3 regions of the Streptomyces sp. 7R007 genome follow, and region 3 is predicted to be linked to each of the others. Evidence: predicted binding sites of a transcription regulator. Region 3 holds the regulator's gene; each other region holds the start of a gene.
What was found. The regulator HspR, encoded in region 3, represses chaperone genes until heat shock. The targets are predictions, from matches to a motif close to TTGAGNNNNNNNNNCTCAA.

Region 1 (7,719 bases), on a different contig from region 3:
GCCGCCCCCAGAACACCATGGCCGAAGCGCGACGGTGGGCCGCCGAGGTGGGGCACCCGGCGTACGCCATCGACGCTGAGACGGCCATCAAGGTGACCGCCGACGGCGTCGAGGTCGTCTCCGAAGGACGCTGGGAGTTCCTGGATGGCTGAGGTGACTCCCGTCGAACCACGCCGAGGCAACCGGGTGGCCGGCTGCCTCGGCGCGCTCGCGCTGCTCTGCGTGCTGCTCGCGGCGGGAGTGGTGGTCTGGTTCTTCCAGTCCGTGCAGGACAACCAGCAGGACCAGGACCGCGCCGCGCGGGCCGCCGTGTCCGCCGCGGCGGAGCGACTGCGCACCCGCCTGCAGAGCGCCGACGCCGACGGCACGCTCACCGACCGCGAGATCGCCGAGGCGCTGGGACGCGTGCGGCTGCGCTCGGTCGACCGCGATGGCCACCGGGCAGTCCTTGTCGCACAGGTCGCCGCCTCGTCCTGGGCCGAGTGCTATGCCTACACAGCCCTGGCGAACGGCACGGTGGAGGACCGGCCGCTCAAGGGAGGCGGCGGCTGACCGGAGCACAGCGGCGGACGATGCCGACTGGTTGGCGCGGGATCGTCCGCCGGCCTGCAGGCCACGGGCCGGTGTGCAGACCTCGGCTTTTCGCCGGCGGTCGCGGTCAGCGGTGGGGATCGGTGATCTCCCGTAGCGCCTCCAGTGCCTGTCTCAGGTGCCGGGTGCGCTCGGGGCCCAGGTGGGCCGTCCATTGTCGCTGGATGTCGCGGACGACGGGCAGGCTCAGGTCGATCAGGTCGTGGCCCTTGGCGGTGATGGTGACCAGCCGCGCTCGTGCGTCGCGCGGGTCGGGCAGGCGTCGGACGTAGCCGGCGCGTTCGAGCTGGTCGACGATCGAGCCGATGGTCTGCTTGCTGACCTGTGACGCCTCGGCCAGCTCGGCCAGGCGCGAGCCTTCGGGGCCGATCCGCTGGAAGACCCGTGCCTGGGTGAGCGAGATGTCGTGCCCGGCGGACTTCAGGGCGGCCATCACGGCCGACTCCATGAAGCGGTACGGGATGAACATCAGCAGGCCCAGGTTCAGCTCGTCGTCGGCGTCGTCGGTCATGCCGCCATCATTGCAGAAGGTCCGAACCTCGTACTAATGTAGTCCGAGATTCGGACTATTGGAGGCCGTCATGGACGACTCGGACCCGTACTGGTCCGCTGTCCGCGCAACCCGTCTGCGGATCGCCGACCTGCTGGAAGAGCTCACCCCGGCCGAATGGGAACAGCAGTCGCTGTGCCGTGGCTGGCGTGTGCGGGACGTGGCCGGACACCTCGCCCTGGTTCCCACCATCACCACCTGGGACATGGTCGCGGTCGCACCGCGCGCCCGGTTCAGCCCCGACCGGATCAACACGGTGCTGGCCCGCCGTCACGGTTCCCGCGATCCCGCGGACCTGGTCGCCGCGATCCGCGCGCACGCCGGCACCCGGCGCACGGCCAGGGTGCTGGACACCCGCAACGCGCTGTTCGACGCGATCGTCCACGGCCAGGACATCGCCCTGCCCCTCGCCCGACGCCTTCCCGTCCCGCCCGAACACAGCCGCGAGGCCCTGCAGCGGGTCTGGGCGATGGGCTGGCCGTTCCACGCCGAACGCAGGCTGGCCGGCTTCGCCCTGCGGGCGACCGACACCGACTGGGCCGTCGGCGACGGCCCGGAGATCGCCGGGCCCGCCCTGTCCCTGCTGCTGCTCTCGACCGGGCGCACCGCCTGCCTGGACACCCTGCGGGGCGCCGGCGCCGACCGGCTCAAGTCCGTACACGCACACCGCTGAGACGAGTCCGTACACGCACACCGCCGAGACATCCGCTCGCGCGAGAGACGGAGCACCTGATGCGTCGCACCATCGGCATGACCCTGTGCGCGGTTCTGGCCGTGCTCGACCTGGCCGGCCTCGTCGGCCTGTGGCAGCACTCCGGACCGCCGCCCGGCATCACCCTCACCGGCGCGGTCCTCGGCGCGGTGACCCTGGCCTGCTACCGGTCCGCCGGCCGGGGCGACGTCCGCGCCCTGCGGATCGTCGTCGGCTCGCGGGTGATCTCGGCTCTCCTCGGCCTCCCGGTGTTCTTCACCACGGACGCGCCCGGCTGGACCCGGATCGCCGTCGCGGTCCTCATCACCGGTACGGCCGTCGCCGTCACGATGCTGGCACCCACGGTCCGCCCGGCCCCGGCCCGGCAGCCCTGAAACCGGTAGCCGGCTCCAGGAGCCGGCGGACCACCGCTCACCTGACTGGCACTCCGGCACCAGCCCGACACCTGTCCGACGCCGCATCGGCACGGCCGCCCCTCCGCCTTCGCCGGGCCGAAGGGCGGCCGGAACCGACGGACTACAGCTCGGCGCCGGGTCCCGCGGGCGCCGCTTCCTTCTCCTCCGGCTTTTCGGCGATGACAGCCTCGGTGGTGAGGAACAGGGCGGCGATGGACGCGGCGTTCTGCAGCGCGGAGCGGGTCACCTTCGCCGGGTCGATGATGCCCGCGGCCAGCATGTCCACGTACTCTCCGGTCGCCGCGTTCAGGCCGTGGCCGACCGGCAGCGTACGGACCTTCTCCACCACGACGCCGCCCTCCAGGCCGGCGTTGCGGGCGATCTGCTGCAACGGGGCGGTCAGCGCACGGCGGACCATCTCCACACCGGTGCGCTCCTCCTCGTCCACCTCCAGCTTCTCGAACGCCTTCTCGGATGCCTGGAGCAGGGCCACGCCACCACCGGCGACGATGCCCTCCTCGACGGCCGCCTTGGCGTTGCGCACGGCGTCCTCGATGCGGTGCTTGCGCTCCTTGAGCTCCACCTCGGTGGCGGCACCGGCCTTGATGACCGCGACACCGCCGGCGAGCTTCGCCAGGCGCTCCTGCAGCTTCTCGCGGTCGTAGTCGGAGTCGCTGTTCTCGATCTCGGCGCGGATCTGCTTGACGCGTCCCTCGACGGCGCTGCCGTCCCCGGCGCCCTCGACGATGGTGGTGTCGTCCTTGGTGACGACCACCTTGCGGGCGCGGCCCAGCAGGTCCAGTCCGACGTTCTCCAGCTTCAGGCCCACTTCGTCGGAGACGACCGTGGCGCCGGTGAGGACCGCCATGTCCTGCAACATGGCCTTGCGGCGGTCGCCGAAGCCCGGGGCCTTGACGGCGACGGACTTGAAGGTGCCGCGGATCTTGTTGACGACCAGGGTGGCCAGGGCCTCGCCTTCCACGTCCTCGGCGATGATCAGCAGCGGCCTGCCCTCCTTCATCACCTGTTCCACCGGAGGCAGCAGGTCCTTGACCGCGCTCACCTTGGAGCCGACCAGCAGGATGTACGGGTCCTCCAGGACCGCTTCCATCCGTTCGGGGTCGGTGACGAAGTAGGGCGAGATGTAGCCCTTGTCGAAGCGCATGCCCTCGGTGAGCTCCAGCTCCAGACCGAAGGTGTTGGACTCCTCGACGGTGATGACGCCTTCCTTGCCGACCTTGTCCATGGCCTCGGCGATCAGTTCGCCGATCATCCGGTCGCCGCCCGCGGACACGGCGGCGGTGGAGGCGATCTCCTCCTTGGTCTCCAGCTCCTTGGCCTGTTCCAGCACGGCGGCGGAGACGGCCTCGACGGCCTTCTCGATGCCGCGCTTGAGGGCCATCGGGTTGGCGCCGGCGGCCACGTTGCGCAGGCCCTCCCGGACCAGGGCCTGGGCGAGAACGGTCGCGGTGGTCGTACCGTCACCGGCGACGTCGTCCGTCTTCTTGGCGACTTCCTTGACCAGCTCGGCGCCGATCTTCTCGTACGGGTCCTCCAGCTCGATCTCCTTGGCGATGGAGACACCGTCGTTGGTGATCGTGGGGGCGCCCCACTTCTTGTCCAGGACGACGTTGCGGCCCTTGGGGCCGAGCGTCACCTTCACGGCGTCCGCGAGCTGGTTCATGCCACGCTCCAGAGCGCGGCGCGCCTCCTCCTCGTAGGCGATGATCTTGGCAGTCATCGGTACAGCTTCCTCCGCAACGATCACTGAGTCGGCAGCGGCGGACCGGGGTGACGTCCGCGACGTTCACCCGCGCGACCGGATGCTCGGCCCACGACCGCACGAGCCCGTCACCCGATCCAGCCGTTTGGCACTCTCACTCGGAGAGTGCCAACTGTTCATGTAGCACCGCAGGACGCCCGTCGGCAAGCAGGCTCAGGCACGCGCTCCGTCTCGGGCGGCGCGGCACGGTCGGACGGTCCGCCAAGGGGGCCGTCGTCAGCCGGCCTGGGCCATGTCGTCGTCGACGATCTCGGCGTCCACCACCTCGTCCTCGGCCGCACCGCCGGTGGGCGACGCGCCGGCCGGGTCAGAGGACTGCTCGGCGCGCGACTTCTCGTACAGGGCCGCGCCGATCTTCTGCGCGGCCTGCGTGGTCCGGTCGATCGCCTGCCGGATCGCGGCCGTGTCCGCGCTCTCGTCCTTCAGCTTCTCCCTCAGCTCGGCCAGCGCCGCCTCCGTCTCGCTCCTGGCCTGCGCGGGGATGTCGCCGCTGTTCTCCCGCAGGAGCTTCTCGGTCTGGTAGACGAGCTGCTCGCCCTGGTTGCGGGCCTCGGCCGCCTCACGCCGCCGGCGGTCCTCCTCGGCGTGCTGCTCGGCCTCGCGGACCATGCGGTCGATGTCCTCCTTCGGCAGCGCCGAGCCGCCGGTGACGGTCATCTTCTGCTCCTTGCCGGTGCCGAGATCCTTGGCGGAGACGTGCATGATCCCGTTGGCGTCGATGTCGAAGGCGACCTCGATCTGCGGCACCCCGCGCGGCGCGGGGGCGATGCCCGTCAGCTCGAACATGCCGAGCTTCTTGTTGTACGCCGCCATCTCCCGCTCGCCCTGGTAGACCTGCACGGTCACGGACGGCTGGTTGTCGTCGGCGGTGGTGAAGATCTCCGAACGGCGCGTCGGGATCGTGGTGTTGCGCTCGATCAGCTTGGTCATGATGCCGCCCTTGGTCTCGATGCCCAGGGACAGCGGGGTGACGTCGAGCAGCAGGACGTCCTTGACCTCGCCCTTGAGGACACCGGCCTGCAGGCCGGCGCCCACGGCCACGACCTCGTCGGGATTGACGCCCTTGTGCGGGTCCTTGCCCGTCAGCTCCTTCACCAGCTCGGTCACCGCCGGCATGCGCGTGGACCCACCGACCAGCACGACATGGTCGATGTCGGACACCTCGATCCCGGCGTCCTTGACCGCGTTGTGGAACGGCGCCTTGCACCGCTCCAGCAGATCCGCGGTCACCTGCTGGAACTGGGCGCGCGTCAGCTTCTCGTCCAGGTGCAGCGGGCCCTCGGCGGAGGCGGTGATGTAGGGCAGGTTGATGGTCGTCTCACTGGACGAGGACAGCTCGATCTTGGCCTTCTCGGCGGCCTCGCGCAGCCGCTGCACGGCCATCTTGTCCTGGGACAGGTCCACGCCGTAGTGGTTCTTGAACTGCTTCACCAGGTGGTCGACGATCCGCTGGTCCCAGTCGTCACCGCCGAGGTGCGTGTCGCCGTTGGTGGCCTTGACCTCGATGACGCCCTCGCCCATCTCCAGCAGGGACACGTCGAAGGTGCCGCCGCCGAGGTCGAAGACGAGGACCGTCTGGTCGTTCTCCTTGTCCAGGCCGTACGCCAGCGCCGCCGCCGTCGGCTCGTTGATGATCCGCAGCACGTTCAGGCCGGCGATCTGCCCGGCCTCCTTGGTGGCCTGGCGCTGGGTGTCGTCGAAGTACGCCGGAACGGTGATCACGGCGTCGGTGACGTCCTCGCCGAGGTAGGACTCGGCGTCCCGCTTGAGCTTCTGCAGCACGCGCGCGGAGATCTCCTGCGCGGTGTACTTCTTGCCGTCGACGCCGCCGTGCTCCGGGAACCGCCAGCCGTGGTCGCCCATGTGGCGCTTGACGGAGCGGGCGGTGCGGTCGACGTTCGTCACCGCCTGCCGCTTGGCCACTTCGCCGACCAGGACCTCACCGTTCTTGGCGAACGCCACCACCGAGGGGGTGGTCCGCGCGCCCTCCGCGTTGGTGATCACGGTGGGCTCGCCGCCTTCGAGGACCGAGACCACCGAGTTCGTCGTACCGAGGTCGATTCCTACCGCACGCGCCATCTGGCTCTCCTCCTCACCCGTGCTCGTACGTCCCTTGCCTCTTCCAGAGAGATAAAACTTGAGTCGACCGGTGTCAAGTTCGGAGCGGGCGCGAACCGTGTGAGCTGGGGCATTGCCGGCGGAAGTGGCCGACGTTCACGATGAGGCGGACGACCGGCGTCAAGGAAAGCGACTCCGCATGGGTGATCACGTACACGTGCGACTCAGCCAAGGGCTGAGCGTGTCCGAAGACGGAGAACTGGTCGAGTACTCCCGCTGCCGTTGCGGTGCCACCTTCACGAAGGTGTTCACCGCGGACAGCGGAGAACAGGACCACCCGAACGGGTCCTGACGGGCGTCGGGCCACCGTGCTGGACAGGGCAAGGCCCTGGGCTTCCACCCAGGGCCTGGAGAAGGTGCATGCCGTGTCAGCCGGCGAGTTCCTTGCGCTCGCTGCCGCCGCTGATGGCGATCTTGCGCGGCTTGGCCTGCTCCGCGACCGGGATCCGCAGCCTCAGCACACCCGCGTCGTAGGACGCTTCGATCCTCTCGGTGTCGAGGGCCTCCCCGAGGAACAGCCGGCGGCTGAACGTCCCGACGGGCCGCTCGGCGATCACCGTGTCGACGCCTTCGCCGTACCCGGGCTTGCGCTCGGCCTTCACCGTCAGGACGTTGCGCTCGACATCGAGGTCGATGGATTCCGGGCTTACTCCCGGCAGGTCCAGCTCCACGAGGAACGTGTCACCCTCCCGCCAGGCGTCCATCGGCACGCCCGCCGGGTGCGTGACGGCGCCCCAGACCCGATCGACGAGCCGGTCAAGCTCGCGGAAGGGATCCGTACGCATCAGCATGTTCATCCCTCCTTCGAGGTCGTCCCCTGCATCCTTCGCTCTGCTATTGATATACCACGCCGACGGAAAGTTGACGCCTATCGACTCAACTTTTTTCGGCGGTCTTGGCCGTGAGCTGCCGTAGCCAGGCCGCAGTCCGTTCCGGCTCGTCCGTGGAGACAGCCAGACGACCGTAGGGCGCGTCCGGCCCGAAGGCCGACACCACGAGGACCGGCCCCTGAGCGCGCACGGCGACGAAGTCCCGGCTTCGACCGCCTTCCAGCTCGCCCACGCACCATCGCCCAGGGCGGAAGCGGTACCGACGCCCCGGACGCGGACGCAGCGCGCGCCACCAGTGCGGCTCCACGCGGACCTCGTCCACGCACGCCAAGGGCATCCGCACCTCCCGGCACCGCGCCGCCGGCACCCACCGCCAGGGCAGGCGCACCACCAGGTCACCGCCGTCGGCGGACAGGCGTACCACGATGCTCACCTCCTTCCAGCGACTCCGGACCGATCGCGGCCGCAGCCACAGCACCACGTGGCCACGACCACCAGGGCGAGCGCCGTCAAGGCCAGCGTCGGACCTTCCTCCCCTCCGTCATCACGGCCTCCTTCCGATCGAGTTCACTGAACGTGGTAGATACTTGAGCGAGATGCTGTCAACTTCATCCAGCTTTCGCTTGTCAATTAATCTGCCGTCGGCTATACGGTTGGACGAGTTCCGCTGGACCTCACCTACGACGACCATCACCCGCACGCGAAGGGAGAAGGAGCCATGCTTGCGCGTCCCGGCGCGC
Region 2 (7,719 bases), on a different contig from region 3:
ACGGTGATGAAGCGCAGCTCCGTCGCCGTGCGCATCGCGATCATCATCAGCCCGGTGGTGATGAGGACCGAGATGACGACCAGGGCGCCCAGTTTCGTCTTGATGGAGAACGGGCGCAGCCCGCCCCAGGGCTCCGGCTCGCCGGGCCCTCTGCGTGCGGCCGGACCGCCGCTCATGGCGTCGGGGTCTCCAGCGCGTAGCCGACGCCGTGCACGGTGCGGATCCGCTCGGCACCGATCTTCCGGCGCAGCGCCTTGATGTGGCTGTCGACCGTACGGGTCCCGGAGGCGTCCGCCCAGTCCCACACCTCCGCCAGCAACTGCTCACGGGAGAGCACCGCGCGCGGGGTGTTGGCCAGGCACACCAGCAGGTCGAACTCGGTCGGCGTCAGGTGCACGTCCTCGGAGCGCACCCGCACCCGGCGCTGCGCGTGGTCGATCTCCAGCTCGCCCAGGCGCAGGATGCCCGAGCGCGGCGTCGCCGCGGCCAGCGCGGCCCGCTCCACGCGGCGCAGCAGCACGTGCACCCGCGCCGCCAGCTCCCGCATCGAGAACGGCTTGGTCATGTAGTCGTCGGCACCGACGCCGAGGCCGACCAGCATGTCGGTCTCGTCGTCCCGCGCGGTGAGCATCAGCACCGGCACCGGGCGCTGGGCCTGCACCCGGCGGCAGACCTCCAGCCCGTCGAAGCCGGGCAGCATGATGTCGAGGATCAGCAGATCGGGCTGCCAGGCCTCGGCGGTGTCGACGGCGGCCGGGCCGTCACCCGCGGTCTGTACGAGGAAACCCTCGGCACGCAGGCGGGCCGCGATGGCGTCGACGATGGTCGGATCGTCCTCGACCACCAGGACCCGGCGCTGTGCGCCCGGGGTCGCCTGCGTGCCGTTGTGGGAGGTGTGTGTCTGCTCCATCGCCCGCCCCAAAGTTGCTTTCCGGAATCCGTGGGGTGATCCCGCTGACTGGCTGTGCCTGCGCATGCTTGCGATTGACGCTTGAATGATCCGCGTCAGGGAAGCAGGGTACGGGGAGTGACCGCGCCTCGGCTATCCAGGTCGGACGGCGAGGTGCACGACGTCCGGAACGCCCCGGGCAACGGGGATCTCTTCGGTACGCACCTGTTTGAACCCGGCATTCCACAAGGTTTCTTCGAATTCCGGGGAGGGCTCGGCCGACCACACCGCGAGCACCCCGCCCGGCGTCAACACCCTTGCGCAGCTTGCCAGTCCGGCCGGCGAGTACAGGGTCTGGTTGCCCTCGGTCACAGTCCAGCCGGGACCGTTGTCGATGTCCAGGCACAGGGCGTCGTACGTGGCGGAAGTCTCATTGACGTGGTCGACCAGGTCGCGCTCCGCGATCCGGGTGCGGGGATCGGCCAGGGCCTCGGCGGACAGCGCCGACAGCGGCCCGTCGCGATGCCAGTCGACGATCGCGCGCTCCCGCTCCACGACGGTGATCGCGCCCCAGCGGGGCTCGGCCGCGGCATGTGCGAGCGAGAACCCCACCCCCAGCCCGCCGATCAGCACGTGCGGCGCGGGCCGGTCGTCCAGCGCGGCGAGCGCCGCGTCGACCAGCAGCCGCTCCGAGCGGCCGTCCGAGGTGTCCATCAGGAAACAGCCGTTGGCGATGATCTGCAGCAACTCGCCGTGCCGGCGCAGCACGACCTCGCCGTAGGGGCCCTGCCGGCGGTCCAGGACCACGGGGATGTCATCGAGGGTGGTCATGACTGCCATCCTGCACGAACTGGGCTTGACGACCACGGGAATTACCGGTGACCGCCGCGCGTGCGCCGTACGCCGCGCGAAGCCGGCGGGGCGTGCCTACGCTCGAAGCAGGCAAGGGCGTGACACGACGGCGAGGACTGCCATGGCCGCGACGTACCCGTTCGTGGGACGCGAGGACGTGCTGGGCGAGCTCGCGGCCGCCCTCGAACGCGCCGCCGCCGGCCGGGGCGGGCTCGTCACGCTCACCGGGGCGGCCGGCGCGGGCAAGACCCGTACCGCCGAGGAGGCCGCAGCCGGCGCCGGTGCCTTCCGCGTCCGCTGGACCTGGTGCCCGCCGGAGACCGCCGGACGGGCCTTCCGGCCCTGGTCACGGCTGCTGCGGGAGCTGGTCGCGGACGACGTGGCCGGCGGCCGGCTGGTGGCCGCGTCGCCCCCGCTGCGCGCCCTGGTCTCCGGCACCGCGCCTTCCGCCCTGCGCGGCGCCGACCCCGAGGCGGCCCGGCTGCGGCTGGCCGGGGACGTCGCCGAACTCCTCGCCGTGACGGCCGCCCGCCGGCCCCTGCTGCTGATCCTAGGTCGGCGAGTTCCTTCACCCGGGTGTCGGTCGGCGCGGTCATGACCGGACGGCCCGTCCGCCGCCCTCCTTGGAGCTTGCTGTGAATCGCGCCCCGCGTGGCGTCGGTCACAGACAGCGACCCGTGGGATTGCGAAGGCTGGGGGAGACCGACTGACGGACGGGGCGGGAGGAGCGCGTTCACCGTGGAAACCGCCCCTACCGCCGACGCCGTGCGTCTTCGCGACCCCGCCGGTCTCCTGGACGGTCTTCCGCGTCAGCGCGGCGCCCTCGTCCCCGCCGCCACCCCGCCGAGGCCGGCCGTCCGGCGCCGCCTCCCGCGCACGCCGGTCTTCACCCTCGGCTACGCCGCCGTCCTCGCCGTCACCTCACTGATCGCGGCCTACGCCGACCCCGCCCTCGTCCACGCCCTGCACCAGGGTTCCAGCACCGACGTGGCGCACCTGCTGCGGACGCCCGTCCCCGTGCTGCTCGCCAGTGCGCTGTGGATCGCGGGCGGGATCCTCTCCCCGTACACCCTCCTCTTCCTGCTCGTGCTGTCCGCCCTGGAGCGGCGCCTGGGCGGTGCCCGCGCGGCCGTGGTCTTCCTCGCCGGTCACGTCCTGGCCACCCTCGCCACCGAGGTCCCGGTCGGGCTCGCGGTGCTCGTCGGTCATCTGCCCGGCAGTTCGCTGCACCGCATGGACTACGGCATCAGCTTCGGCGTCGCCACGAGCGTGGGCGCCCTCGCGGGCCTGCTCAGGCCGTGGCTGCGCTGGCCGCTGCTGGCCGGCTTCGGCGCCGTGGTCCTCTCCGCCCGGCTCGCCTTCACCGATCCGATGACCAACTGGGGTCACCTGATCTCGCTGGCGATCGGTGTCGCCCTGTGGCCGGCGGTCCGACGCTGGGCGGCGGCCGGAACATCCTAGGGAGCCCCACGCCCCCACCCGCCGTACCGTCCCACCGCCTTACCCGCCCCACCGCCTTACCCCGCCGTGCCGCCCTACCCGCCGTACCGCCTTACCCGCCGTACCGCCTTACCCGCCCCACCGCCTTACCCCGCCGTGCCGCCCTACCCGCCGTACCGCCCTGCCCGCCGTGCCGAGGACAGCTGCGCCGCCAGGGCCGGGACGCCGAGTTCGCGTGCCCGCCGGTCGCTCGCTCCGTGCAGCAGGTTGGTCGACTGGTAGGGGTCCGCGGCGAGGTCGTAGTACTCCCGGAACAGCACCTCTCCGCTGCCGCCCGGACGTCCGGCGGTGTCGAGGCGGGTGCGGTAGTACTCGGTGTACTGCTCCGACCGGCCGATGTACGTCGCCCAGGAGTGGATCGGCTGCCGGTCCTGCCGGTTCCACCACCACTCGGCCAGCAGGTGCTCCCGGGTGTTGCCGCGGTCGAGCAGCGAGTGGCCGTCGTGCGCGGTGTCCGGGGTGATGCCGGCCGCGTCCAGCAACGTGGGCGCGATGTCGACGTGGCCGGTGAGCCGGTCGTCCTCGCCCCCGCCGAAGCCGCCCGCCGGCCAGGACAGCAGGAAGGGCACCTCCAGCGAGGGCCGGTAGGGCACCGACTTGCGCAGCCAGCCGTGGTCGGCCCAGCACAGGCCGTGGTCGCTGGTGAAGACGACGAGCGTGTTCTCCGACTGGCCCAGCCGGCGCAGCATGTCCCGGAAGTCGCGCATCGCGTCGTCCACCGACAGCAGCGTGCGCAACTGGCGTTCCCGCAGGGCTGTTCCCTCGGCGAAGGTGTGGTGCGCCCTGCGCAGGTACGGCGGCTTGTCGGCCTTGTCGGTCTCGAAGACGGAGGGCCGGCCCTCCCAGTCCGGCACGCGGGCGCGGGCGTAGCGCCGCTCCGGGATGTTCAGCTCGTGCGCGCTGCGCGTGGCGACGTACGCGAACCACGGCCGGCGGTCGATGCGGGAGGCCTCGATGAAGGCGAGGGCGCGGTCCTTGATGACGGTGGTGTCGTAGCCGGGGATGTTCCGGACGGTGCCGTCGTCGTTGTAGTGGCCGTCGAAGTAGCGCACCGGCTCCTGCAGCAGCCACTCGTCGAAGTACGGCGGATCGTCGCCGGTGTGCCAGTAGTTGAGGTACTTGCCGAACAGGCCCGTGCGGTAGCCGGCGTCGTGCAACCGCCGCTGGACGGTGGTGCGCTGGTCCAGGTGGTACGGGTGCCGGGTGTCGAGGACGCCGTGGTTGTGGGCGTACCGGCCCGACATGATCGAGGCGCGCGAGGGCGCGCACAGCGGGGTGTTGGCGTGCGCGCGGCTGAACGTGGTGCCGTGGCCGCCGAGCCAGTCCAGGGTCCGGCGGATCGCCCAGTCCGTCTCCTTGGGCTGGTCGTCGGTGAGCACGAAGAGGATGTTGGGCCGGTCGTCGCCGGGGGCACGGCGGTGCGGGACGGGGGAGGGGGCGGCGACGCTGCGGCCCGCCACCGGTGCGGCGGTGCGGGGCGCCCGGCTGGTCGCCGTACCCGTCGGCTTCCCGGCGCCCGTGGCCCGCGACACGAGCGGCACCGCGGCCCCGGCGGCCACGACCGCCGCCCCCGCGATCAGCGCCCGCCTGGCCGGCCCCCGCCGCTGCTCCTCGGCCATCCGCTCCCCAAGTCCCCGTAAAACGCCTGACATCCCCGTATGAGGGCTCTCACAGGCTGTGGACGAGCTTGCAGTGTGCCGTCCGTTCCTGTGAATGCCGTTGCGGATTCGTGGCGGCGGGTTTGCGGTGTCCCGGCGGTCCGCGCGTCCGCGCTTCGGCCGGGAGCCCGGCGGGGTGATCGCTCAGGGCGAACATGCGTCCAGGAACAATCGAGCGCTCCCGAGCATTGAGTCGGCATAGCTCAACTTGACTGCCGAAGGGGAGATCATGGCTTCGACGTCCACACCGCTCACCCTGCCCGTGCTGCCGCTCGACGACGAGGTCGTGCTGCCCGGGATGGTGGTTCCGCTGGACCTGAGCGACGCCGACGTGCGCGCCGCGGTGGAGGCCGCCCAGGCCGCCGCCCGGTCCGAGCCCGGCAAGCCCAGGGTCCTCCTCGTGCCACGCATCGACGGGACGTACGCGAACACCGGTGTCCTCGGCACCGTCGAGCAGGTCGGCCGGCTGGCCGACGGTGACCCGGGCGCGCTGATCCGCGGCCGCGGCCGTGTGAAGATCGGCGCCGGCACCAACGGCCCGGGTGCGGCGCTGTGGGTCGAGGGGACGAGGATCGACGAGAGCGTGCCCGAGCCGCTGCCCGGCCACGTCACCGAACTGGTCAAGGAGTACAAGGCCCTCGCCACCGCCTGGCTGCGCAAGCGCGGCGCCTGGCAGGTCGTGGACCGCGTGCAGGCCATCGACGACGTCTCCGCGCTCGCCGACAACTCCGGTTACTCGCCCTTCCTGACCACCGACCAGAAGATCGAACTGCTGGAGACCACCGACCCGGTCGCCCGCCTCAAGCTCGCCACCCAGCAGCTGCGCGACCACCTCGCCGAACAGGACGTCGCCGAGACCATCGCCAAGGACGTCCAGGAAGGCGTCGACAAGCAGCAGCGCGAGTTCCTGCTCCGCCGCCAGCTGGAGGCCGTGCGCAAGGAGCTGCGCGAGCTCAACGGCGAGAAGGAGGGCGAGGAGTCCGACGACTACCGGGCCCGCGTCGAGGCCGCCGACCTGCCCGAGAAGGTCCGCGAGGCCGCCCTGAAGGAGGTCGACAAGCTGGAGCGCTCCAGCGACCAGTCGCCCGAGGGCTCGTGGATCCGCACCTGGCTGGACACCGTCCTCGAACTGCCGTGGAACGAGCGCACCGAGGACGCCTACGACATCCAGGGCGCCAAGGCCGTCCTGGACGCCGAGCACGCCGGCCTGGAGGACGTGAAGGAGCGCATCACCGAGTACCTGGCGGTGCGCAAGCGCCGCAGCGAGCGCGGGCTCGGGGTGGTCGGCGGGCGGCGCGGCGGTGCCGTGCTGGCCCTCGTCGGCCCGCCCGGCGTCGGCAAGACCTCGCTGGGCGAGTCCGTCGCCCACGCCATGGGCCGCAAGTTCGTGCGGGTCGCCCTCGGCGGCGTGCGCGACGAGGCGGAGATCCGCGGCCACCGGCGTACGTACGTGGGCGCGCTGCCCGGCCGTATCGTCCGCGCGATCAAGGAGGCCGGGTCGATGAACCCGGTGGTCCTGCTCGACGAGATCGACAAGGTGGGCTCCGACTTCCGGGGCGACCCGGCCGCGGCCCTCCTCGAAGTCCTGGACCCGGCGCAGAACCACACCTTCCGCGACCACTACCTGGAGGTCGAACTCGACCTCTCCGACGTGGTGTTCCTCGCGACGGCGAACGTCCTGGAAGCCATCCCGGAGGCCCTGCTGGACCGTATGGAGCTGGTCCGCCTGGACGGCTACACCGAGGACGAGAAGATCGTCATCGCCCGCGACCACCTGCTCCCGCGCCAGCTGGAGCGGGCGGGGCTGGACAAGGACGAGGTCGTCATCGACGAGAGCGCGCTGCGCAAGCTGGCCGGCGAGTACACGCGCGAGGCCGGGGTCCGCAACCTGGAGCGCTCCATCGCGCGCCTGCTGCGCAAGGTCGCGGCCCAGCACGAACTGGGCGAGCGGGAGCTGCCGTTCACCGTCACGGACGGCGACCTGCGCGCGCTGATCGGCCGTCCGCACCACGTCCCGGAGTCGGCCCAGGACCCGGCGGAGCGCCGCACGGCGGTCCCGGGCGTGGCGACGGGCCTGGCGGTGACCGGCGCCGGCGGCGACGTGCTGTTCGTCGAGGCGTCCCTGGCCGACCCGGAGACGGGCGCGGCGGGCCTGACGCTGACGGGCCAGCTGGGCGACGTGATGAAGGAGAGCGCGCAGATCGCCCTGTCCTTCCTGCGCTCGCACGGCGCGGAGCTGGAGCTGCCGGTCGGCGACCTGAAGGACCGGGGCGTGCACATCCACTTCCCGGCCGGCGCGGTCCCCAAGGACGGCCCGAGCGCCGGCATCACGATGACGACGGCGCTGGCGTCGCTGCTGTCCGGCCGGCTGGTGCGCACGGACGTGGCGATGACCGGCGAGGTCTCGCTGACCGGGCGGGTGCTGCCCATCGGCGGCGTGAAGCAGAAGCTGCTGGCCGCCCACCGGGCCGGGGTGACGACCGTGATCATCCCCAAGCGCAACGAGCCCGACCTGGACGACGTCCCCGCCGAGGTGCTGGACAAGCTCGACGTCCACGCCGTCACGGACGTCCGCCAGGTCCTGGAGCTGGCGCTCGCCCCCGCCACGAGCGAGGCGGCGCCGGAGGTTCCCGTGGCGGCGTGACGGACGCTGCGGGATGAGGAGAAGGCCCGGGTTCTCGTGAGGGAGGCCCGGGCCTTCGCCGTACGCCGGTGCGTCAGCCGTTCGCGAGGGCCTGGACGCGGTCCAGGGCGCCGTTGAACTTGTCGTGGTCGCCGACCGTGGGACCGGAGGAGGTGTACTGCCACATCGTGTAGTAC
Region 3 (7,719 bases):
CCGCCGCCGCGTGGAGCGGGACCGGATCACGGTCAAGGAGATCGCCATCGCGAACCTCCTGACCGAGCTCCTGCCCGTGCTCGACGACATCGGCCGCGCCCGGGAACACGGCGAACTCGTCGGCGGTTTCAAGTCCGTCGCGGAGTCGCTGGAGACGGTCGCGGCGAAGATGGGTCTGCAGCAGTTCGGCAAGGAGGGCGAGCCCTTCGACCCGACGATCCACGAGGCCCTGATGCACAGTTACGCGCCGGACGTCACCGAGACGACCTGCGTGGCGATCCTGCAGCCCGGGTATCGCATCGGCGAGCGCACCATCCGCCCCGCGCGGGTGGCGGTGGCCGAACCGCAGCCGGGCGCGCAGACGGTGAAGGCCGAGGAGAGCGGGTCCGAGGCCGGCGACGACAAGGACAGCGGCCCTGAGGAGGGCTGAGGTCATAGGCAGTGAGCGGAAGGAGGGACGTCGGGGATGAGCACCAAGGACTTCATCGAGAAGGACTACTACAAGGTCCTCGGCGTCCCCAAGGACGCCACCGAGGCCGAGATCAAGAAGGCGTACCGGAAGCTCGCCCGCGAGTACCACCCGGACGCCAACAAGGGCAACGTCAAGGCCGAGGAGCGCTTCAAGGAGATCTCCGAGGCGAACGACGTCCTCGGTGACCCCAAGAAGCGCAAGGAGTACGACGAGGCACGCGCCCTCTTCGGCAACGGCGGCTTCCGCCCCGGGCCGGGCGGTGCGGGCGGCTCCTTCAACTTCGACCTGGGCGACCTCTTCGGAGGCGGTGCCCAGGGCGGAGCCGGCGGCTTCGGCGGCGGTCTCGGTGACGTCTTCGGGGGCCTGTTCAACCGCGGCGGCGCGGGCACCACACGGACCCAGCCCCGGCGCGGCCAGGACATCGACACTGAGGTCACCCTCAGCTTCACGGAGGCGATCGAGGGGGCCACGGTCCCGCTGCGCATGTCCTCGCAGGCACCGTGCAAGGCGTGTTCGGGCACCGGCGACGCGAACGGCAACCCGCGCGTGTGCCCGACCTGTGTCGGCACCGGCCAGGTGGCCCGGGGATCGGGCGGCGGCTTCTCGCTGACCGACCCCTGCCCGGACTGCAAGGGCCGCGGTCTGATCGCGGAGAACCCCTGCGAGGTCTGCCACGGCTCCGGCCGCGCCAAGTCCTCGCGCACCATGCAGGTCCGCATCCCCGCCGGGGTGTCGGACGGGCAGCGCATCCGGCTGCGCGGCAAGGGCGCGCCCGGTGAGCGCGGCGGCCCGGCCGGCGACCTGTACGTCACGGTGCACGTGGGCGCCCACCCGGTGTTCGGCCGCAAGGACGACAACCTCACGGTGACCGTGCCGGTGACGTTCGCGGAGGCGGCGCTGGGCGGCGAGATCCGGGTGCCCACCCTGGGCGGCCCGCCCGTCACCCTGAAGCTGCCGCCGGGTACGCCCAACGGCCGCACCATGCGCGCCCGTGGCAAGGGCGCGGTCCGCAAGGACGGCACCCGCGGGGACCTGCTGGTCACCGTCGAGGTGAGTGTTCCCAAGGACGTGACGGGGAAGGCTCGTGACGCGCTTGAGGCGTATCGCGAGGCGACCGCGGGCGAGGACCCGCGGGCGGAGCTGTTCCAGGCCGCGAAGGGAGCTTGATCGAGATGGACGGCCGTCGACGCAATCCGTATGAACTGACCGAGGAGACCCCGGTCTACGTCATCTCGGTGGCGGCCCAGCTCTCCGGTCTGCACCCGCAGACGCTGCGCCAGTACGACCGCCTGGGCCTGGTCTCCCCCGACCGCACCGCCGGCCGGGGCCGCCGCTACTCGGCCCGCGACATCGAACTGCTCCGCCAGGTGCAGCAGTTGTCGCAGGACGAGGGCATCAACCTGGCCGGCATCAAGCGCATCATCGAGCTGGAGAACCAGGTCGCCGCGCTCCAGTCCCGGGTCGCCGAACTGCAGGCGGCCCTCGACGGCGCGGCGGCGGCGATGCAGCAGCGGGAGGCGGCGGTGCACGCGTCGTACCGCCGCGACCTGGTGCCGTACCAGGAGGTGCAGCAGACCAGCGCGCTGGTGGTGTGGCGGCCGAAGAAGGCCAAGGACTAGGCGCGCGCACGCACGCGGAAGGGGCCCGGAGGCAGCAGCCTCCGGGCCCCTCACCGTCCCTGCGGTCAGTACTCCCAGATGCCGTACGCCTGCGAGGTCACCGACGCCTCCGCGCCCGAGGCGTCCAGGCGGATCACACGGTAGTAGTACAGGCCGAGCGTGTCGTCGTGCACCGTCGTGTCCATGTAGCTGGTCGCGTCACCCGCCGCCCCCTCGGTGAGGGTGGCCCAGGCGGCCGTGGCGGCGTCCCAGCGCTCCACGCGGTAGCCGGTGAACCGGGAGCAGTCGCCGAGGCCGGAGCTCTCGGAGCAGCCGACGTACAGGTCCGGGTAGGTGTCCGCGCGGACCTCGGTGCCCGTCCAGCCGGGCGGCCGGGTGTCGGGCAGGGTGACCGGGACGTCGGTGGTGTGGAAGAAGTCGGGGCCCTTGTCCTCGTACAGGTGGTGGCCGTCCGCCGCGGCCACCCGGTAGACGTGCGTGCCGCCGTCGGGGACGGTCGGGCAGACGATCCCGGTCGCCGAGGAGTCCGACGTCCAGCAGTTCTTCCTCCAGACCGTCTCACCGGTGTCCGGGTCGGTCGTGCCCTGCCACACGTAGTACTCGGTGACGTCGTCGTCGGCGGGCGGCGTCCAGGTCAGCTGCACGCCGAGCGGCACCTGCCGCGCCGTCAGGTCCACGACCGGGCCCGGCCGCTCGGTGTCCGGCGTGGTGGCCGTGGCCGCCGGGCCGGGCTGCGAGGCGTGGCCGTACGGGTCGACGGTCACGACCCGGTACTCGTACGTCGTCTCGGAGGCGCCGGAGACGTCCCAGCAGGTGCCGCGGACGATCGTGCGGCCGGCGTAGGAGGGGGCGTCGTCGTCGGCCCACCACCAGGACGTGGCGGGGGCCTCCAGCGGGGCGTCCCAGGACAGGTTGGGCTTGCACTGGTCCACGACCGCGCTCTCGCCGGTCGCCGGGTCGGTGCGGACGATCCGGTACGTCGGCAGCGGGCCCTGGTAGAAGGTCCACGGGTCGGCGCTCGCCCACTCGATCATCACGCCGTCGCCGAACCGGGTGGCGGTCGTCTCGTAGGCGGGGACGGCCTCGGGCCGGTCGGCCATCGTGAGGGTGACCTCCGCCGGGGCGGCGGCGTTGCCGTGCGCGTCGACCGAGCGCACCACGTAGTGGTAGGTGTCGGCGACCGCGGCGGACTGGCGGGGCACGACGTCGGTCGCGGTGGTGGCGGCGGACAGCGCGTCGACGTAGCCGCCGGTCGCCGGGTCGAACTGCAGCACCTGGTAGGAGGCGGCGCCGTCCACGGCCGGCCACACCAGGTGCGGGACGCCCTCGCGGTACTCGACGCGGGCGTCGGTCACGGGGGCCGGCGGGGTCAGGTCGGAGGTGGTGAACTTCGTGGCCGCCGAGTACGCCGACCAGTTGCCGGCGGCGTCCCGGGCCCGGGCCCGGTAGGTGACGTCGCTGCCGTCGGCGGGCTGGCCGGTGTCGCAGACGGCGCCCTTGGTGCCGGTGTAGACGGTCGACCAGGTGTTGGTGGCCGGGTCGAGCCGCTGGAGGGCGTACAGGGCGATGTCGGCCGCGTAGGCGGCGGTGGTGACCATCTCCGGGGCCGCGTAGGGCTGCGCGTCGGGGCAGGCGTCCATTTCGAGGAACGGCGGCGCGGGCGGGGTCTTGTCGGGCGTCGTGACGCCCTGGTCGGCGGAGCCGGTGGACTGGTTGCCCGCCTTGTCGTAGGCGCGGACCTCGTAGTAGTAGACGTCGCCGGTCTGCGGCGGGACGTCGGTGTAGGTGGCGCCGGTGGTCGTCGCCAGCGGCTTGGTGCCGAACGGCTTGCCCTTCAGGCGCCGGTAGACCTTGTACCCGGCGAGGTCCATCTCCTTGTTCTTCGTCCAGCGCAGCTTCGCCTTGCCGGTCGCGGCGTCGTACGACACCGAAGCGCCGGTCGGGGCAAGGGGCTTGACCTTGTCGACGGTGGCGGAGGTGCGGGGGGTGTAGGTGAACGTCACCTTGGCCGCGCCGGTCCAGTTGACGTAGTCGACGCGCAGGGTGTGCTTCCCGGCGGGGATGGTGACGTTGGCCGTCTTGCGCACCGTCGTGGAGGTGTTCTTCCACAGGTCGATCTTGCGGACGCCGTCGAGGTAGACCCGGATGCCGTCCAGCCCGGAGGCGCTCAGCGCGAAGGGGCCGCCCGAGCCGAAGTCCCGGGTCACCGACCAGCGCACGCCGAAGTTGTCCCGGGGCAGCCCGGAGACCGGGGCGCCGCTCCAGCTCTGGTCGATCGCGGAGTCGCAGTCGGTCTTCTTCGCCGTCCCGGAGAACGTGGTGTTCGCGAAGAACTGCCGCTTGTACACCGGCGAGGCGCAGCTGGTGGCGGCGGAGGCGGGGACGGCGGCGGAGAGCAGGGCGCCGGCGGCCGCGAGCACCAGCGTCGCGGCTGTCGTACGTCTGGCTGGGAACATTCGGTCCTCTGAGCGGAAGTGGCACGGCTGTTGGAACTGTCGTGATCACGACTCGCGAGGAAAGCGGTTGGTTGTACGGATCTTTGCCTTCGTATGGCCTGCCGTTGATGGAGAGACCGTAAAGGGTGTCTGTGGGCGATTCCGCCGACCCTTCACAAGCTCGGCGGAGAGTGGTGTTGCGCACTCGTTAAGTAGTTCCGCTTGACGCCCGGGGCCGGGGCCGCGTTGGCTTTTTCAGTCACCTGGGTCGCACAGTTGCGCCCGCGTCCGGAAGACCCCAGAAGTGAGCTCCTCCATGCGCCGTCGTATCGCCATAGCCGTGGCCGTCGCGTCCACGCTGTCCCTCTCGCTGGCCGGCTGCGGCGTGCTGAACGCGTCCTCGGACGGCAGTTCGGCGAGCCCGACCAAGGGCAACGACGTCACCGTCGGTCTGCTGCTTCCGGAGACGGCCAACACCCGCTACGAGAGCTTCGACTACCCCATCATCAAGAAGCAGGTCGCCTCGCTCACCAAGAACCAGGGCAAGGTCGACTACGCCAACGCCGACCAGGACGCGGACAAGCAGGCCACGCAGATGCAGCAGATGATCGACGACAAGGTCGACATCATCCTGCTGGACGCGGTCGACTCGCACGCCATCGCCGGTGAGGTGAAGAAGGCCAAGGACGCCGGCATCCCGGTCATCGCCTACGACCGGCTCGCCGAGGGGCCCATCACCGCGTACGTCTCCTTCGACAACGAGCTGGTCGGCGAGGTGCAGGGCCGCACCCTGCTGGAGGCGCTCGGCTCGGGCGCCGACACCTCCGACAAGATCGTCATGATGAACGGCTCGCCGACCGACCCCAACGCCAAGCAGTTCAAGGCGGGCGCGCTGTCGGAGCTCAACGGCAAGGTGACGATCGCCGAGTCCTACGACACCAAGGACTGGAAGCCGGAGAACGCCCAGGCCAACATGGCCGAGGCGATCGACAAGATCGGCAAGGACAACATCGCCGCGGTCTACTCCGCCAACGACGGCATGGCCGGCGGCATCGTCAAGGCCTTCGAGGACGCCGGCGTGACCGACCTGCCGCCCATCACCGGCCAGGACGCCGAACTGGCGGCCGTGCAGCGGATCGTCTCCGGCGAGCAGTACATGAGCGTCTACAAGTCCTACCCCGACGAGGCCACCGCCGCCGCGCAGATGGCCATCGCCAAGGTCCAGGGCAAGGACATCGAGTTCGACGCCCTCACCGAGGACACGGTCGACAGCCCCACCGACAAGGACATCCCCGCCCAGCTCGTCACGGTGACGGCCCTGACGAGGAAGAACATCAAGTCCACGGTCATCGCGGACGGCATCTACAAGGTCTCCGACATCTGCACGGGCAAGTACAAGTCGGACTGCTCGGCGATCGGCCTCCACTAGCCGGCGACGGGGCGTCGGACACGGGGGTCGGGCGTCGGACACGGGGGTCGGGCGTCGGACACGGGATCGGGCGTCGGACACGGCGATCGGGCTCCACTAGCCGGCGACCGGGCGTCGGACACGGGGGTCGGGTGTCGGGCACGGGACCGGGCGTCGGACACGGGGGTCGGGCTCCACTAGCCGGCGACCGGGCGTCGGACACGGGGGTCGGGCGTCGGGCACGGGGGTCGGGTGTCGGGCACGGGGGTCGGGTGCGTACGGCGCGCTCGTGAGGCCCGCCCGCCCTGGTGACGGCCTGCGTGGTGTCGCGACCGGGGGAGGGGTCCAGGAGCTGCCCAGCGCCGCCTGGCGAGCGATCCCGAGCCGACCGGCGTCACGGGCAACGACGAGGACCAGTACGCGACGGACGTCGTGATGAGCGTCCCGTTCCCCAGGTGAGGATTGTCGGCACGCCCTGCGTCGGGGACACCGTGCTGATGCGGTCCGTCCCGGCCCGGTCCCACCTCGGCGTGACCCCAAGGCGGCTTTTCGGGCGGCGGGTTCGCGGTGCCGTGGATCTGGGCGCCGGCCCTGTTCGCGGCGGTGCCCTGCGGGATCCCGTCCGCCGACAATGACGATCTGGGCGCCCTGCTGCGGCGGTTCGCGCCCCGCATCCACGGATCGGCCCCTCGTCCTCGCGGCCGGGGAGGCCGAGGGTGAGGTCGGGCGCGCACACCGCTCGGTGGCTCGATTCCGTGGGCCCGGCGGTGGTGGTGAGGGAGTCGAGCGGCAGCCGTCGCCGGGGTACCGCGGGCCCCGAGCCCGCCCCCGCTGTGGCACCCGCGTTGGACGAGATCCCGTGTCCGGCTGCTCGCCCGACGGTGCCGGGCACCGCGGGCGCGTCAACGGCCGTACGGGCGTGGTCGGTTCGGGTACCCCCCAGGTTGTTGCAACTCGACGGAAAGAGGCCCGTACATAGCCGGGCCTACCGGTGCATAACGGCGCCCGCGTCTGGGGAAGCCGTGTTGCGGAGCCGGGGCGGTCCGCGCATAGTTGCGCTGCGGAAGACGGCGGAACCGGGGGTGAAATGGGCGATGGCCGGGCACGGGACGGACGAGCATCCACACGGTGCTGACCGACTGTGCGAGGCCGGGGATCGCGTGTATTCCCGGGCCGTACGGCGCGGTCGCGTGGCGCGCCGGGACGCCGAGCCGGTGCCCTGCCTCATGGAACTGGCCCTGCTGCACCCGGACCCCGACGACATGGACTGGCTGGTGCCGACCTCCCCGCAGGAGGTCATGACCCGGTTGCTGCGCGGGGTCTACGACGAGGTCAGCGCGAGCGAGCGCAGGGTGGGCGCGGCCGTCGCCGCCTTCGAGTGGTACGCCGGTCTCGGTCCGCCCGTCCCGGCGGCCGGTGCCGGCGAGGGCACCTCGATCCGCGTCCTGGACGGCCTCAGCCGCATCCAGGCGGCGATGGACGCGGCGACCGAGGCCTGCACCACCGAGGTGCTCACCGTGCAGCCCGGCGGCATCCGCCCCGAGCACGAGCTGACCGAGGGCCTGCACCGGGCCCTCGCCCTGCGCGGCCGGGGCGTGCGCATGCGCGACCTGTACACCCATGTCGCCCGGCACGGCCAGGGCCTGCTCAACTACCTGGAGCTGATGGGCAACGCCGTCGAGGCCCGCACCCTGGACGAGGTCATCGACCGGCTCATCCTCTTCGACCGCACGGTCGCCTTCATCCCCGCCAACGCCGACCGCACCCTCGCCCTGGAACTGCGCC

Region 1: dnaK (molecular chaperone DnaK) is a predicted target of HspR. The motif match lies at 6,169-6,187, and genes of this name have one in related genera.
Region 2: lon (endopeptidase La) is a predicted target of HspR. The motif match lies at 5,088-5,106, and genes of this name have one in related genera.

The regions. Positions count from the first base shown of each region.
Region 1 is NZ_JBTWMV010000007.1:233,555-241,273, reverse strand. Features, by position in the region: gene ACYF6T_RS12450 (Type 1 glutamine amidotransferase-like domain-containing protein) at 1-152, shown strand, start outside; gene ACYF6T_RS12445 (hypothetical protein) at 145-552, shown strand; gene ACYF6T_RS12440 (MarR family winged helix-turn-helix transcriptional regulator) at 659-1,102, opposite strand; gene ACYF6T_RS12435 (maleylpyruvate isomerase family mycothiol-dependent enzyme) at 1,173-1,814, shown strand; gene ACYF6T_RS12430 (hypothetical protein) at 1,874-2,227, shown strand; gene groL (chaperonin GroEL) at 2,370-3,989, opposite strand; gene dnaK (molecular chaperone DnaK) at 4,248-6,110, opposite strand; gene ACYF6T_RS12415 (Hsp20/alpha crystallin family protein) at 6,518-6,940, opposite strand; gene ACYF6T_RS12410 (hypothetical protein) at 7,026-7,412, opposite strand; gene ACYF6T_RS12405 (Hsp20/alpha crystallin family protein) at 7,698-7,719, shown strand, end outside.
Region 2 is NZ_JBTWMV010000023.1:29,061-36,779, forward strand. Features, by position in the region: gene ACYF6T_RS27230 (HAMP domain-containing sensor histidine kinase) at 1-176, opposite strand, end outside; gene ACYF6T_RS27235 (response regulator transcription factor) at 173-910, opposite strand; gene ACYF6T_RS27240 (spermine/spermidine synthase domain-containing protein) at 1,043-1,720, opposite strand; gene ACYF6T_RS27245 (AAA family ATPase) at 1,863-2,339, shown strand; gene ACYF6T_RS27250 (rhomboid-like protein) at 2,480-3,202, shown strand; gene ACYF6T_RS27255 (sulfatase family protein) at 3,346-4,860, opposite strand; gene lon (endopeptidase La) at 5,129-7,543, shown strand; gene ACYF6T_RS27265 (lysozyme) at 7,617-7,719, opposite strand, start outside.
Region 3 is NZ_JBTWMV010000017.1:178,576-186,294, reverse strand. Features, by position in the region: gene grpE (nucleotide exchange factor GrpE) at 1-430, shown strand, start outside; gene dnaJ (molecular chaperone DnaJ) at 467-1,639, shown strand; gene ACYF6T_RS23435 (heat shock protein transcriptional repressor HspR) at 1,645-2,091, shown strand; gene ACYF6T_RS23430 (fibronectin type III domain-containing protein) at 2,157-4,547, opposite strand; gene ACYF6T_RS23425 (substrate-binding domain-containing protein) at 4,843-5,955, shown strand; gene ACYF6T_RS23420 (helix-turn-helix transcriptional regulator) at 7,029-7,719, shown strand, end outside.